Regions from separate parts of the Nocardia sp. NPDC055321 genome, predicted to be linked through region 1. Evidence: predicted binding sites of a transcription regulator. Region 1 holds the regulator's gene; the other holds the start of a gene.

Region 1 (7,522 bases):
GAACGCCGACTGCCGCGGCGGCGCTGGATCGCGGCGGCGGGCACGGTGGCGGTGGCCGCGCTGCTCGGCTCGTTCTTCGGCTGGGTGAGCGAACCGGATCCGCCGCGTACCGCGCGCACCGATGGCACCACCGGCCCGGGCTTCGGTAGCTTCCTGGCGGCCTATCAGGCGAAATATGGCGACGCACCGGTAGATGACGTGCGGCTCTTTCCCGAGTACGTATCCGTGGACCGCCCGGTGGACGGCGATCGGGTCGAGGACATCAGCTATCGCGACGGCCGATTCGCGAACTCGACGACCTCGTCGCGCAGCGGCAGCACCGAGTCGTTTCAGCTCACCGGGATCGACGTGCGAGCCATCGCGGAGTTGCTCGCGGGTGCGGTGCAGACGCTGAAGGTGCCGGGCGGGCGGATTACCCATGTGGCGATTTCGCGGCCGACCAGTGCGACCGACACCAGTCCGATCGTGACGATCTACGTCGGCAACGGCTCCGCGACGGCGCATATGGAAGTCGCCTTCTCCGGTGAGCCGCGTGAGGTGTTCCCCTACTCCGAGAAATGACCGACAGGTTGGGCTGCGGTCGGCGGACCGAGGTCTAGCGACGCGGGAGACCGACGCCGAAAGTTGCGCGTCCTTCTATCACAATCCGGCTCCGAACCCTGGTTAGAGACCGTTCGGTATGCACACAATGACCCTCGGCCCACCGCCCCGGGAAATTTTTCGCACCCGGGAATACATCTCTGAGGTCGCTCGTTGGTGCAGATCAGACACAAGTTGAGTGAGTTCGACTCAAGTTAGAGTTGCATCGGGACAGAGATCGATGCAGGATTGAGCCGACCACGCTCAGTGTTGCTGTGGACCACCCCGCGGGGTCGGTCCAGTGGCATGGACGCAGGTAATCAACTAGGAGGAAACACCATGGCTCGTGCGGTCGGTATCGACCTCGGGACCACGAACTCGGTCATCGCCGTTCTCGAAGGCGGTGAGCCGGTAGTCGTAGCCAACTCGGAGGGTTCGCGCACCACCCCCTCGATCGTCGCCTTCGCCAAGAACGGCGAGGTTCTCGTGGGTCAGCCCGCGAAGAACCAGGCGGTCACCAACGTCGATCGCACGATTCGTTCGGTCAAGCGCCACATGGGCGAGGACTGGACCGTCGAGATCGACGGCAAGAAGTACACCCCGCAGGAGATCTCCGCGCGCACGCTGATGAAGCTGAAGCGCGACGCCGAGGCGTACCTCGGTGAGGAGATCACCGACGCGGTCATCACTGTCCCCGCCTACTTCGAGGACGCGCAGCGCCAGGCGACCAAGGAAGCCGGCCAGATCGCGGGCCTCAACGTCCTGCGCATCGTCAACGAGCCCACCGCGGCGGCGCTGGCGTACGGCCTGGACAAGGGCGACAAGGAACAGTCCATCCTGGTCTTCGACCTCGGTGGCGGCACCTTCGACGTCTCGCTGCTCGACATCGGCGAGGGCGTCGTCGAGGTCCGCGCGACCTCCGGTGACAACCACCTCGGTGGCGACGACTGGGACGAGCGCGTCGTGACCTGGCTGGTCGACAAGTTCAAGGCGTCCTCGGGCATCGACCTGACCAAGGACAAGATGGCCCTGCAGCGCCTGCGCGAGGCCGCGGAGAAGGCCAAGATCGAACTGTCGTCCTCGCAGTCGACCTCGATCAACCTGCCCTACATCACGGTCGACGCGGACAAGAACCCGCTGTTCCTCGACGAGCAGCTGACCCGCGCCGAGTTCCAGAAGATCACCGCTGATCTGCTGGACCGCACCCGCAAGCCCTTCCAGTCCGTCATCAAGGACGCGGGCATCGCCGTCGGCGACATCGATCACGTTGTCCTCGTTGGTGGTTCGACCCGTATGCCCGCCGTGTCGGAGCTGGTCAAGGAGCTGACCGGCGGCCGTGAGCCCAACAAGGGCGTGAACCCGGACGAGGTCGTCGCCGTCGGCGCCGCCCTGCAGGCCGGCGTGCTCAAGGGCGAGGTCAAGGACGTCCTGCTGCTCGATGTCACCCCGCTGTCGCTGGGCATCGAGACCAAGGGCGGCGTGATGACCAAGCTCATCGAGCGCAACACCACGATCCCGACCAAGCGGTCCGAGACCTTCACCACGGCCGACGACAACCAGCCGTCCGTGCAGATCCAGGTCTTCCAGGGCGAGCGCGAAATCGCTTCGCACAACAAGCTCCTGGGCTCCTTCGAGCTGACCGGCATCCCGCCGGCCCCGCGCGGCGTGCCGCAGATCGAGGTCATCTTCGACATCGACGCCAACGGCATCGTGCACGTGACCGCCAAGGACAAGGGCACGGGCAAGGAGAACACGATCAAGATCCAGGACGGCTCCGGTCTGTCCAAGGAAGAGATCGATCGCATGGTCAAGGACGCCGAGGCGCACGCTTCGGAGGACAAGGCCCGTCGCGAAGAGGCCGAGACCCGCAACCAGGCCGAGTCGCTGGTGCACCAGACCGAGAAGTTCATCAAGGACAACGAGGACAAGGTCCCGGCCGACATCAAGACCAAGGTCGAGGCGGCCATCGCCGAGGCGAACGAGGCGCTCAAGGGCACCGACATCGCGGTCATCAAGACCGCGGTGGAGAAGCTCGCGACCGAGTCGCAGGCGCTGGGCCAGGCCATCTACGAGGCCTCGGCGCAGGAGCAGGGCGCTTCGGCCAACGGCCAGGGCGCGCCGGACGCCGATGACACCGTCGTGGACGCCGAGGTCGTCGAGGAGCCGGAGAAGAAGTGACGAATCCGAACCCGGAGCAGGAGCCGACTACGGTCTCGGGTGAGGTAGGCGAGGCCGCGGCGGAGGAATTCGCCGCGGCTTCGGCCGCAGATGCGCTGAGCGAGGATTCGCTCGCCGACGCGATCAGCGCCGAACTCGCCGAGCGCACATCGGATCTGCAGCGGCTCACCGCCGAATACGCCAACTACCGCCGCCGCGTCGAGCGGGACCGTCAGGCCACCATCGACAACGCCAAGGCGACCATCGTGAGCGAATTGCTCCCGGTGCTCGACGATCTCGACCGGGCGCGCGCGCACGGCGACCTCGAGACCGGACCGCTCAAGTCCGTCGCGGACAAGCTGGTCACCGCGCTGCAGAAGCAGGGCCTGCAGGACTTCGGTTCGGAGGGTGAACCTTTCGACCCGACCCTGCACGAGGCCGTGCAGCACGAGGGCTCGGGTCACGATCCGGTGCTCGGCATGGTCATGCGCAAGGGCTACCGCTTCGGCGATCGCGTCCTGCGGCACGCACTGGTCGGTGTCACCGACGCGGTGGCAGATCTGAACGACGCACCCGCGTCGGACCCGGCGAACGGCGGTCCCGATGCCGCTGGCGTCGAGTAATACGACAGCGACCCCGACCGGGGTCCGGACACCGGTCCCGGTGTCGATCGAATCGAAAGGAGGGGATGCCCGGTGAATCGGGAGTGGCTCGAGAAGGACTTCTACAAGGAGCTGGGTATCGCCTCCGGCGCGACCCCCGAAGAGATCAAGAAGGCGTACCGCAAACTCGCCCGCGACCTGCACCCGGACAAGAACCCGGGTGACACCAAGGCCGAGGAGCGGTTCAAGACCGTCAGCGAGGCGCACGCCGTGCTGTCGGATCCGGAGAAGCGCAAGGAGTACGACGAAGCGCGAAAGCTCTTCGCCAGCGGTGGTTTCGGCCGCGGCGGCTTCTCGCCCGGCGGTGGCTACACCCAGGGCGGCGGGTTCTCCGGCGACTTCAATCTCGGTGACATCTTCGGCGGGGCGCAGCCCGGCGGCGCCGACGGCGGCCTCGGCGACATCCTCGGCGGACTGTTCAACCGGGGCGGCACCCGCACCTCGCGGCCGCGCCGCGGCAGCGACGTGGAGACCGAGACGACCCTGGGCTTCCGCGAGGCCGCCCAGGGCGTGACGGTGCCGCTGCGCATGACCAGCCCGGCCGCGTGCACGACCTGTCACGGCAGCGGCGCCAAGCCCGGCACCAGTCCGCGAGTGTGCCCGCACTGCAACGGAACCGGCGTCGTCAGCCGGAACCAGGGCGCGTTCGGGTTCAGCGAACCGTGCGACGACTGCCGGGGCACCGGGTCGATCATCGACGACCCGTGCGTCGACTGCCGGGGCGCCGGCATCCAGAACCGGACCCGCACCATTACCGTGCGCATTCCCCCGGGCGTGCGCGACGGGCAGCGGATCCGGCTGGCGGGCCAGGGCGAAGCGGGTCTGCGGGGCGCGCCGCCCGGCGATCTGTTCGTCACCGTGCACGTCAGCCAGGACAAGGTCTTCGGCCGCAACGGCGACGACCTGACCCTGGTGCTGCCGGTCAGCTACAGCGAACTGGTGCTGGGGACAACCGTTTCGGTGCCGACGCTGGAGGGCCGGGTCGGTGTGAAGGTGCCCCCGGGCACCGCCGACGGCCGCACCCTGCGCGTGCGCGGGCGCGGTGTGTCCAAGCGCGACGGCGGCGCGGGCGATCTGCTCGTCACCGTCAAGGTCGCGATCCCGCAGAAGCTGGACGACGATGCCACCGAGGCGCTGCGGCGCTACGCGGAGGCGGAGAAGACCAGTGGCTTCGATCCGCGTGCTGGATGGGCAGGTGCGTAATGAGTCATGATCCGAACAAGGCCACCGAGGCGCAGTACTTCCTGATCTCGGTGGCGGCGCAGCTGGCAGGCATGCACGCCCAGACGCTGCGCACCTATGACCGCCTGGGTCTGGTGTCGCCGCAACGCACGTCCGGCGGCGGCCGGCGCTACTCGGACCGTGATGTGCAGCTGCTGCGCGAGGTGCAGCGGTTGTCCCAGGACGAGGGCGTCAACCTGGCGGGCATCAAACGGATCATCGAGCTCACCAATCAGGTCGAGGAGCTACAGCAGCGGGTCGCCGAACTCGGCGCCGAGGTGGAGCGGTTGCGGGCGGGGTACCGGCCGGATCTGTCGCCGCCGCAGCGCAGTACGGCGCTGGTGGTGTGGCAGCCGCGGCATCGGCGGAATCTGCCGTAGCGGTAGTCGGTCAGTGATGAACAGCGCCCCGGAATCCGGGGCGCTGTTCTCGTTTCCGGGTGGGAGCGCTCGGTGGTGTTCGCACTGATGCGGTTTGTTGCAGGCAATGTGCTGGATTCGGTAGTGGGGAGCGAAAAAATGGCGGGCGGGGTGCAAGCGTGTGGCGCCGGGGGCTTCTGGGTAATACAATTAGACCGGTCGGTTGGGAAATTGCGAAGTTTGTTTCATTTGTCGTGAGCGACAAGGGGATTTCGGAACCGGCGCGGTTGCGGTGGGGTCGCTCGATTTCTGAGTCTTGCAAAACGGATCACGCAGGATCTATGGGTGAAAACCCGTGTCGCGCGGCGTGTCCTAGTTGATCAGTCTGTTTTGTGGGGTAATTGCTCGCCTTCGCCTGGTTTTCAGGGAATTGCAGGGGTGTGTTTGAAAGGTCCCGTTCCGTTGCTGGCAAACCTCGCCTACACTTGCTCACCAACGGCTGCTGTCGAGTGTCCCGCAGCACTGCACTCGCCGGATTCGCCTGTGTTCGAGTGCGAAATGGGGTTGTGACACAAATGGATTCGCGGACCGTCGCATTGATAAGAACGACGTTCAAGGCGGTTGCTGCGGAGGAGGGCGGCCCCGAAAAACTCGCTCGATCCTTCTATGCGATCCTCTTCACCGATTACCCCCAGGTGCGGGATTTCTTCCCCGCGGCCCTGGACGCGCAGCGCGACAGGCTCGTCAAGGCCATCGCCTACGTGGTCGACAGGCTGGAGGAGCCGAACAAGCTCCTGCCGTTCCTCGCGCAACTCGGCCGCGACCACCGCAAGTACGGTGTCGTCGCCGAACACTATGCGGCGGTGGCCAAATCACTGAAGGCCGCCATGCAGGCCTACGCCGGCACCGAGATGTGGACAGACGAGGTCGAACAGGCGTGGGACGCCGGGCTCGGCGTCATCGCCGACACCATGATCGGCGCCGCCGATTCCGAGAGCACCCCGCCGGTGTGGACGGGCACCGTCATCGAACATCGCGAGGTGCTGCGCAATCTCGCGATCGTGCGCCTGCAACTGGATCAGCCCATGCAGTACGCGGCCGGCCAGTACATGAGCGTGCAGGTGCCCTCGCGCCCCCGGATGTGGCGCTATCTCTCACCCGCGATTCCCTCGAATCCCAGCGGCGAGATCGAGTTCCACATCCGCGGCGTCACCGGCGGCTGGGTGAGCCCCGCGATGGTCGGCCACACGAAGGTCGGCGAGCGCTGGCTGATCGGTTCCCCCCTCGGCGGCCTCGGCGTCCCCCGCAACACCCGCCGCAAGATGCTGATGGTCGGCTGCGGCACCGGCATAGCTCCCCTGCGCGCCCAGCTGATGTCGATGACCCAGCGCCGCTCGAACCCGAAGGTCGACATCTTCGTGGGCGGCCACTACCCCTGCGACCTCTACGATCTCGAGGTCCTGAGCCAACTGGCCCAGGCGAACAAGTGGCTGACAGTCCACCCCGTCACCGAGAGCGAAGAAAACCCCTGGTGGCACTTCGACACCTCGACGGAGGAGCCGAAAGACTACCCCGGCCTGGAACCCCGCCGGGTAGGCCAGATAGGCAAGATAGTGGCCAGCTTCGGCGCCTGGGAAGATCGCGACGTCCAGATAGTAGGCGCCCCCTCGATGGTCCAGACGACGAAGTTCCGCCTGATGGCCGCCGGGATCTCGACGAAGAACATCCGCCACGATCCCCTGTTCTAGCCGCAGGTCCCCCCCAAACCCCCGCGCCGCTGTCGTACGACTGGCAGCGGCGCGGGTTCACCAACTTTCGTTCACCTGGCGCGTAAAGCTTTCGCGCCGAGTGCTTTTCAGACGAATGGCGCAGCCGTCGCCGCGAACGAGGAGCTGTCGGGTTCTCGGCGAATCAGCCGCAGTCCAGCCTTGACTTGCCTGTCATGTTCGCCCCTCGACGGCGCGCCGGAGTCCGCCGCTGCTCGCCGCACTTCCCAAGCCCTCGAAACCCATCGCGGTGACCAGGATGAGGACGCGGTTGATTCCGCTGTCGCCCCCGGCGTTCGAGTTGTATCGATCGATCTCGTCGAAACTGGCCTCGAACAGTTCGGCGACACGCTCACGGGCCGCGTCCTCGCTTCCCTCCCACCGGGTCATCGGGCCGTACATGGGGGTCGCGACGATCAGGCCGGGCCCGCCGTCCCCACGCGTGTTCACCAGCACCTGGGCGGAATCGTATTCGGGGACACCGCCGTAACGATCATGCGCCAGGAACGCCGGAACAATCTGCGCATCACATGCGAACCCGATGCCGGGCAGGCCGCCGACCCGGAATTCGACCCTCTCGTCATCATGAAATGCTGCGCGCCACGGTTCCAGCGTTTCCGGGGTGTGTCCCGCTAATACTAGTTTCATTGCCGCCTGCGTCTTTGTCACCGAACAATAGAGAGAATGCTCCACGGTGTGCCTGTCGGAGGTTGCAGGCGTTCTCCGCTTGCAGGCCAAGGCCTGCTGGTTCAAGCGTTTCTAGGAAGTCCAGCGGAAG
Region 2 (7,522 bases), on a different contig from region 1:
TGCTTCACGCCGCCGATCGGCAGGACGCGCCCGTTCAGGGTGACCTCGCCGGTCATGCCCACATCCGCGCGGACCTGACGGCCCAGGGCGAGCGAGACCAGGGCGGTGACCATGGTGACGCCGGCCGAGGGACCGTCCTTGGGAACGGCGCCCGCGGGGAAGTGGATGTGGATGTTGCGATCCAGGACCTTCGGCTCGATCCCGATCTCCTCCAGGTGCGAGCGGACGTAGGTCAGCGCGATCTGCGCGGACTCCTTCATCACGTCACCCAACTGGCCGGTCAGGGTCAGCGAGCGCTCGCCCTCGGCGGCGTTGGCCTCGATGTAGAGGACGTCGCCGCCGGCGCCGGTCACCGCCAGACCCGTCGCGACACCGGGCACCGCGGTGCGTTCCACCCCGTCGGGGGTGAAGCGCGGACGGCCCAGGTAGTCCTTCAGGTCGCCGACGCCGATCACCAGGCGATCCGCGGCCGACACCGGAACCCCGGCGTCGTAGCCCAGCTCCGCGTCGTAACCCAGTGCGGCGGAATCGCTTCCGGTGTCCGGCACGAACTCGCCGGCGGAGACGATGCTGCCCGCGGCGGGGTCCGCCGACTCCGACAGCCTGGTCACCGCCTTGCGCAGGGCCTTGGCGATCAGCCTTTCCAGCTGCCGCACACCGGCTTCGCGGGTGTAGTTCGCCGCCACCTCGCGCAGCGCCTCGTCGGTGAACTCGACCTCGTCGGTGGTGAGCGCGTTGCGCTCGAGCTGCCGCGGGATCAGGAAGTCACGGGCGATGGCGACCTTGTCGTCCTCGGTGTAACCGTCGACGGTGATGAGCTCCATGCGGTCCAGCAGCGGGCCGGGGATGGTGTCCATGACATTCGCGGTCGCGATGAACAGCACGTCGGACAGGTCCAGATCCAGATCCAGGTAGTGATCGCGGAAGGTGTGGTTCTGCGCGGGGTCCAGGACCTCGAGCAGCGCCGCCGCCGGATCACCGCGGAAATCGGAGCCGACCTTGTCGATCTCGTCCAGCAGGACGACGGGATTCATCGAACCTGCCTCCTTCATCGCCCGCACGATGCGACCGGGCAGCGCGCCGACGTAGGTGCGCCGGTGGCCGCGGATCTCGGCCTCGTCGCGCACGCCGCCCAGGGCGACGCGAACGAACTTGCGCCCCAGCGACCGTGCCACGGACTCACCCAGCGAGGTCTTGCCCACGCCGGGCGGGCCGACCAGCACCAGCACCGCGCCGGAACCGCGACCGCCGACGACCTCCAGGCCGCGGGCGGCGCGACGAGCGCGCACCGCCAGGTACTCGACCATGCGGTCCTTGACCTCGTCCAGGCCGTGGTGATCGGCGTCCAGCACCGCGCGCGCGGCCGAGACATCGGTGCTGTCCTCGGTTTTCACGCCGAACGGCAGCTTCAGGACGGTGTCCAGCCAGGTGCGGATCCAGCCCGACTCCGGGCTCTGATCGCTCGCCCGCTCCAGCCGCCCGACCTCGCGCAGCGCGGCCTCGCGAATGTCCTCGGGCAGATCGGCGTTCTCGATCCGGGTGCGGTAATCCTCCGCGCCGTCCGGTTCGTCCTCACCGAGCTCCTTGCGAATCGCGTTGAGCTGCTGGCGCAGCAGGAACTCGCGCTGGGACTTCTCGACCCCGTCGCGCACTTCCTCACTGATCTTCTCGTTGACCTCGGTCTCGGCGATGTGCTGCTTGGTCCACTCGGTCAGCTTGGTCAAACGGGTTGCCACATCGAGGGTTTCGAGCAGCTCGCGCTTCTGGTCGTGGCTCAGGTACGACGCCCAGCCCGCCGCGTCGGCGATGGCCGACGGATCGGAGAGCTGATTGACCGCGTCGATGACCTGCCAGGCCTCACGGCGCTGGAGCACCGCGACGACCAGCTTCTTGTACTCGGCGGCCAGATCTCGGGTGCGGCCGTCGGCGGGCGGGGTCTCGACCAGCTCGGCCTCGACCCACAGGGCCGCGCCGGGTCCGGTCACGCCGTGGCCGATCTTCACCCGGCCCTCGGCCTTGAGGACCGCGGCGGGCGCGCCCCCGCGCATGCGGCCGACCTGCTCGATGGTGGCGACCACGCCGTATCCGGCGTAGCCCTGATCCAGTCGCGGCGCGACCAACACCTGGTTGACCTTGCCGGCCTGGGCGGCGTCGATGGCGGCCTGCGCGGACTCGTCGAGCTCGATCGGGACGATCATGCCGGGCAGCACGATCGGATCGGTCAGGAACAGGACCGGGAGGTTCTGGGTGTTGGTCACGACTGCTACCTCTTCCAAGATTGAGCGTCTCCTACTCAACTCAGGTTGAGCGTTACCCAGTCAACCTCGACCCCCGCCCGGTAATTCCGCGACCTTGTTCGCCCCCGGCGAACGCCCGGACCACCGGGTGGTGATCCGGGCGAAACAGCAGGCCGGGAGGTATTTCGCGGACTACTGGGCCGCGCGGGCGACGAGCGCGCCGAGGAACGCCTCGTCGGCCGGGGTCAGATCGGTGAGGGCGAAGGAGGTCGCCCACATCGAGGCCTCGTCCAGGTTCGCCTTGTCCTCGAAGCCGAAGGTGGCGTAGCGGGACTTGAACTTCTCGGCGCTCTTGAAGAAGCAGAGCACCTTGCCGTCCTTGGCGTAGGAGGGCATGCCGTACCAGAGCTTGGGCATCAGGTGCGGGGCGTTCGCGGTGACGATGGCGTGCACGCGTTCGGCCAGGGCGCGATCGGAGTCGTTCATCTCGGCGATCTTGGCGAGCACGTCGGCGGTGCCGTCGGCCTTGGAGGACTTGCCGCCGCGGCGGGCCTCGGTCTTGAGTTCGGCGGCATGGGCTTTCATGGCGGCGCGCTCGGCGGCGGAGAAGCCGACGGTGGTCTTGGTGGCGGTGGTCATTTCGGGTTCCTCCGGATGTGCGGTGTTCGGGTGCCGTGGTCGGCGGGAATGATTCGGGGACAGCGAGATTCGAAGAACCGCGGCGGTTCAGCGATCCTGGAGCAGGCCCAGGATGTTGCCGTCGGCGTCGCGCACCTCGGCGACGCGGCGACCGTTGCCGGTGTCGCGCAGGGACTGCCGCGCGGTCGCGCCGGCCGGGCCCAGTTCGGCGAGTTTGGCCTCGATGTCGGGCACCTCCCAGTAGATGACCGGGACGGTGTTGCCCTGCGGGCCGCCGTCCGGCACCAGGCCGATGTGGTGGCCGTCGACGGTGAAGCCGACGTAGTAGGTGCCCTCGATCTCCGGTTCCACCCCGAGCAGGGCGGTGTACAGCGCCTTGGCCGCGGTGAGATCGGAGACGGGGTACAGCACCGTCTTGATGCCCTTGGCTGGGGTGGCGGTCATAGTCTCCGGCTCCTGTTCGTGCTGGTTGGTATGGCTATAACGGTATTTCCGGGCGGTCGGCGCGACATCCGTGCTGACCACGGAAGGCACCACGGAAAGTCCACGGGCTCGGCCGTACGGAGGCCCGAAAAGCGGCGCGGCGCGCGGGGTTGACGAGATTGGCTAAAGCTATTAGCTTTATGGCTATCGAACTTAGCTTCACTTCTTCGAGGAGAGGGACACCATGACCGAGTACCTGGACATCGACGGCGGCCGGATCGCGTACGACGTGATCGGTGACGGCCCGCTGGTGGTGCTCTCGCACGGCATCGGCGATCGGCGCCAGGCTTACCGGCACCTCGCACCCCTGATCGCGGCGGCGGGCTACCGGGTGGTCAGCGCCGACATGCGCGGCCACGGCGAATCCAGCCTGAACTGGCCGTCCGAGACCGGGAAGGACGCCATCAGCCGCACCGACGTGGCGCGGGACCTGCTGGCCCTCATCGCGAAACTGGGCGGACCGGCCGTCATCGTCGGGCATTCGCTCTCCGGCGGCGCGGCGACCATCGCCGCCGCCGAAGGGCCGGAACTGGTGCGGGCGATCGTGGAGATCAACCCGTTCACCCTGGTGCAGAAGTTCGACCTCGGCGCGCTCGTCAAGACCCCGCGGTACCGCCGCGGCATGGTGCCGCTCATGTCGACGCTCGTCTTCAAGAGCCTGGGGCAGTGGGCGAAGTACCTGGACGTGTCGTACCCGACCAAGCCCGCCGACCACGACGCCGAGCTCGCGGCCCTGTTCGCCACGCTGCGCGAACCGGGCCGGATGGCGGAATTCATGAAGACCGGCAAATCCACCCCCGCCGACGCGCAGGCCCAGCTCGGCAACGTCACCCGGCCCGCGCTCGTCGTCATGGGCACCGCCGACCCGGACTTCCCGAACCCCGAGGCCGAGGGCCGCGCCGTCATCGCCGCCATGCCCGCCGGACTGGGCAGCCTCGGACTGGTCGAGGGCGCGGGCCACTACCCGCACGCCGAAATGCCCGAGCGCACCGCCGAACTGATCCTGCCGTTCCTGCAGGCGCACGCCTGATGCCGCGGGCCGGACTGAACAGAGCCGAGGTCATCGCCGCCGGTGCGGCGCTGGCCGACGAGGTGGGCTTCGCGAACCTGGCGCTGAGCCCGCTGGCGCAGCGGCTCGGCGTGCGGACGCCCTCGCTCTACAAGCACGTCGAGAGCCTGGCCGACCTGCAGCACGGCATCGCGGTGCTCGCGCTGACCGAACTCGACGCGCGTATTCGCGATGCCATGCACGGACATTCGGGCAGCGCCGCGCTCGCCGCCTTCGCCGACGGGTTCCGGGGCTACATCGTCGAGCACCCGGGCCGGTACGCGGCCACCGTCGGCGTCGAGCCGGCGGGGGCGGACGATCCACTGGGACAGCCGAGTTCACGGCTGTTGGAATCCATGGCGGCGGTGCTGCGCGGCTATTCCATCCCCGAGGCCGACACGATCCACGCGATGCGGACCCTGCGCAGCACCTTTCACGGGTTCGCCACCCTGCAGTCCGGGGGCGGATTCCAGTGGGACGGGGAACCGGACGCCAGCTTCGCCTGGATGGTTCGGTTCCTCGACCGGGGCCTGTTGCGGCTGGGCGAGACTTCCACCGGGGCCTGACAGGCCGCCGCACAACGCGATCCGGCACCGAAACCCGGGAAATGCCCGGCGGCGCGCACCGCGCGGCGCACGATGGGTGCGAGACCATCGGCAACGAAGCCCTGGAGCGTCATGAACGAGTTCGAATTCGACGGCACCCGTATCGCGTATCTCCGGCAGGGGGACGACGGCCCGCCGGTGCTCATGCTGCACAACGCCGGTTCCTCACACCTGATCTGGATGCCGCAGCTCACCGCGCTGGCCCGGAACCATCGGGTGTACGCGCTGGACCTGCCCGGCTACGGATCCTCGGACCGGCCCGCGGCCGGCTACACCCTCGAGCGCTACACCGAACTGGTGCGGGAGTTCGTGATTCGGCACGAGCTCACCGGCATCGGCCTGGTCGGCAACTGTCTCGGCGCGGCCATCAGCCTCACCCTGGCCCGCCGCGAACCCGGGCTCGTGCGCGCGGTGGTGGCGATCAACCCGCTCACCGAGAACACCGCCATGCACGGCGATCTCGGCCTCGCGGCGCGCGTCACCCGCGGCCTGCCCGGGTTCGGCGCCCGGGTGCTCGGCGGCTGGCACACCCCGGAATGGTTCGCGCGCACCACGATTCGCACCTGGTTCAGCAGCGGCCGCGCCTACCGCGAGTGCCCGTACGTCACCCCGCTGGCCGCCGGGTTCCCCGCCCGCGCCCTGGTGGGCCTGGTCCGCGACCTGGGTTCCTTCGCCACCCTGGACGACTGGCCCGATCGCGACGCGCTGCCCCCGGTCTGCACGATCTGGGGCACCGAGAACCGGATCCTGTCCGCCGCCGCCGGCCGGACCGTGAACGCAGCCCTGCGCCCCGAACGCGCCGAATGGCTGGACGGCTGCGGGCATGTCGCGATGCTGGAACGGGCGCCGGAGGTTACGGCGATCGTCGGCGAGTTCTTCGCCGAGCACCTGTCTCCCGTGGTTCCGGCGCCGGTGGCGGCCGAAAGCTGAACGCGTTCAGCCGGATACGGGCCGGCCGGGCGCGTGAAGGACCGCCGTACCCATCGACCGTCGGCGGATTTGGCGATGGGTCAGAGTGACGGTGGGGGCGGGGGCAGATGCGGGGACGGGCGGCGGGTGAACCACTCCCCCAGGCGGTCGGTCCAGGGCTCGGCCGCCGCCTGTTCGTGGGTGAGCTCGATGGAGTCCGCGGTGGGGCCGCCGAGTTCGTACCAGCTCACCGCCAGCGTGTTTTCGGTGGTGGCGAGCGCCAGGCGGGGGCCCGGGGCGGGTCGGCCAGGTAGACCGGACAGCTCGAAAACCTGGCCGCCGTCGAACAGCCGGCTCGTCTTCGGCTCCGCGCCGAGGGCAACGGCGGCGTTCAGGACGGCGAGCTGGGCGGGGAGCGGCACCACGCGCAGGGGGCGGGTGTGTCCGAGCGCGAGCGCACCCGCGCGCTCGGCGATCACGCGGATGTCCATCGACAGGGGATGGATCGGTTTGCCGCGCGATTCGGTCAGGGCCGTGTCCCACGGGATCCGGATGCGGAAGGGGATCAGGACCGAGCCCGAGTCCCGGACCCGGGTGTCGGTCGCCACCGTCTCGTCGAGGTAGATCCGGTGCCGGGCGGAGCCGAGGTCGTCGTCCCAGTCGGTGGGGTTCCGGCAGTTCACCTGGATCCGGGTGCGCGACACCGTCATCGGGTCCGAGCCACCGGTCAGACGCACCTGGCCGCCGAGTCGCCGCCCGGGTTGCACCCGCAGGGCATCCACCGTGAATTCCACGCCGCCGTCGACCATCGCACCGACCTCCCGTCCGGTCCCCGCCGGGACCCCACCACCGAACCACAGCCCGGGCGATCACCCGAACCCGGCACGCGATCGGCCTAGCATGGCGGTCGGAGTGCCCGAACCGATCTGCCACGAGGAGTCGATGACCATGCTCGCCGCGCGTCTACACCTGGGACCGAACCGCCGGTTGGAACTCGACGAGGTGCCGATCCCCGAACCGGGCCCCGATCACGTGCTGATCAAGGTGGAGGCGGCAGGGGTGTGCCTGTCGGACGTGCACCTCATCGACGGCACCCTGACCCCGCTGTTCCTGAAGGGCGACGTCGTCACCCTCGGGCACGAGGTCGCGGGCACCGTGCACGCCCTGGGACCGGGCGTCACCGGACCCGAGATCGGCGACCGAGTCCTGTTGCAGGCCGGGGAGATGCGCGGCCAGGCCACCTTCACCCGCGGCGTCGACTACGACGGCGGCTGGGCCGAATACACCCTGGCCCGGGTCGACACGCTGGTGCCGATTCCCGACGAGCTGCCCTTCGAGCAGGCGTGCTTCATCCCCGACGCGGTCTCCACCCCCTGGGCGGCCATCACCGCGACCGCCGAGATCAAAGCCGGTGAGCCGGTGGGCGTCTGGGGCGTCGGCGGCCTCGGCGCACACGGCGTGCAGCTCCTGCGCCTGGTCGGCGCCGCGCCGATCATCGCGGTGGACCCGCTGCCCGCAGCCCGCGACCGCGCCCTGGAGTTCGGCGCCGATCTGGCCTTCGACCCCGCCGACCCGGAGCTGCGCGCCAAGATCTTCGCCGC

The links. The regulator HspR, encoded in region 1, represses chaperone genes until heat shock. The targets are predictions, from matches to a motif close to ANNTGAGTNNNNNNNACTCANNT.
Region 2: the regulator HspR is predicted to act here: its motif matches at 2,277-2,299, upstream of lon (endopeptidase La).

What each region holds. Positions count from the first base shown of each region.
Region 1 covers NZ_JBSHMS010000014.1:87,376-94,897, forward strand. Annotated here, with positions in the region: gene ACWIGI_RS22870 (DUF1707 SHOCT-like domain-containing protein) at 1-561, shown strand, start outside; gene dnaK (molecular chaperone DnaK) at 919-2,757, shown strand; gene grpE (nucleotide exchange factor GrpE) at 2,754-3,359, shown strand; gene dnaJ (molecular chaperone DnaJ) at 3,432-4,601, shown strand; gene ACWIGI_RS22890 (heat shock protein transcriptional repressor HspR) at 4,601-4,999, shown strand; gene ACWIGI_RS22895 (globin domain-containing protein) at 5,554-6,726, shown strand; gene ACWIGI_RS22900 (hypothetical protein) at 6,919-7,437, opposite strand.
Region 2 covers NZ_JBSHMS010000002.1:338,806-346,327, reverse strand. Annotated here, with positions in the region: gene lon (endopeptidase La) at 1-2,258, opposite strand, end outside; gene ACWIGI_RS04125 (iron chaperone) at 2,430-2,876, opposite strand; gene ACWIGI_RS04120 (VOC family protein) at 2,964-3,320, opposite strand; gene ACWIGI_RS04115 (alpha/beta fold hydrolase) at 3,544-4,389, shown strand; gene ACWIGI_RS04110 (TetR/AcrR family transcriptional regulator) at 4,389-4,973, shown strand; gene ACWIGI_RS04105 (alpha/beta fold hydrolase) at 5,085-5,942, shown strand; gene ACWIGI_RS04100 (sporulation protein) at 6,023-6,730, opposite strand; gene ACWIGI_RS04095 (zinc-binding dehydrogenase) at 6,822-7,522, shown strand, end outside.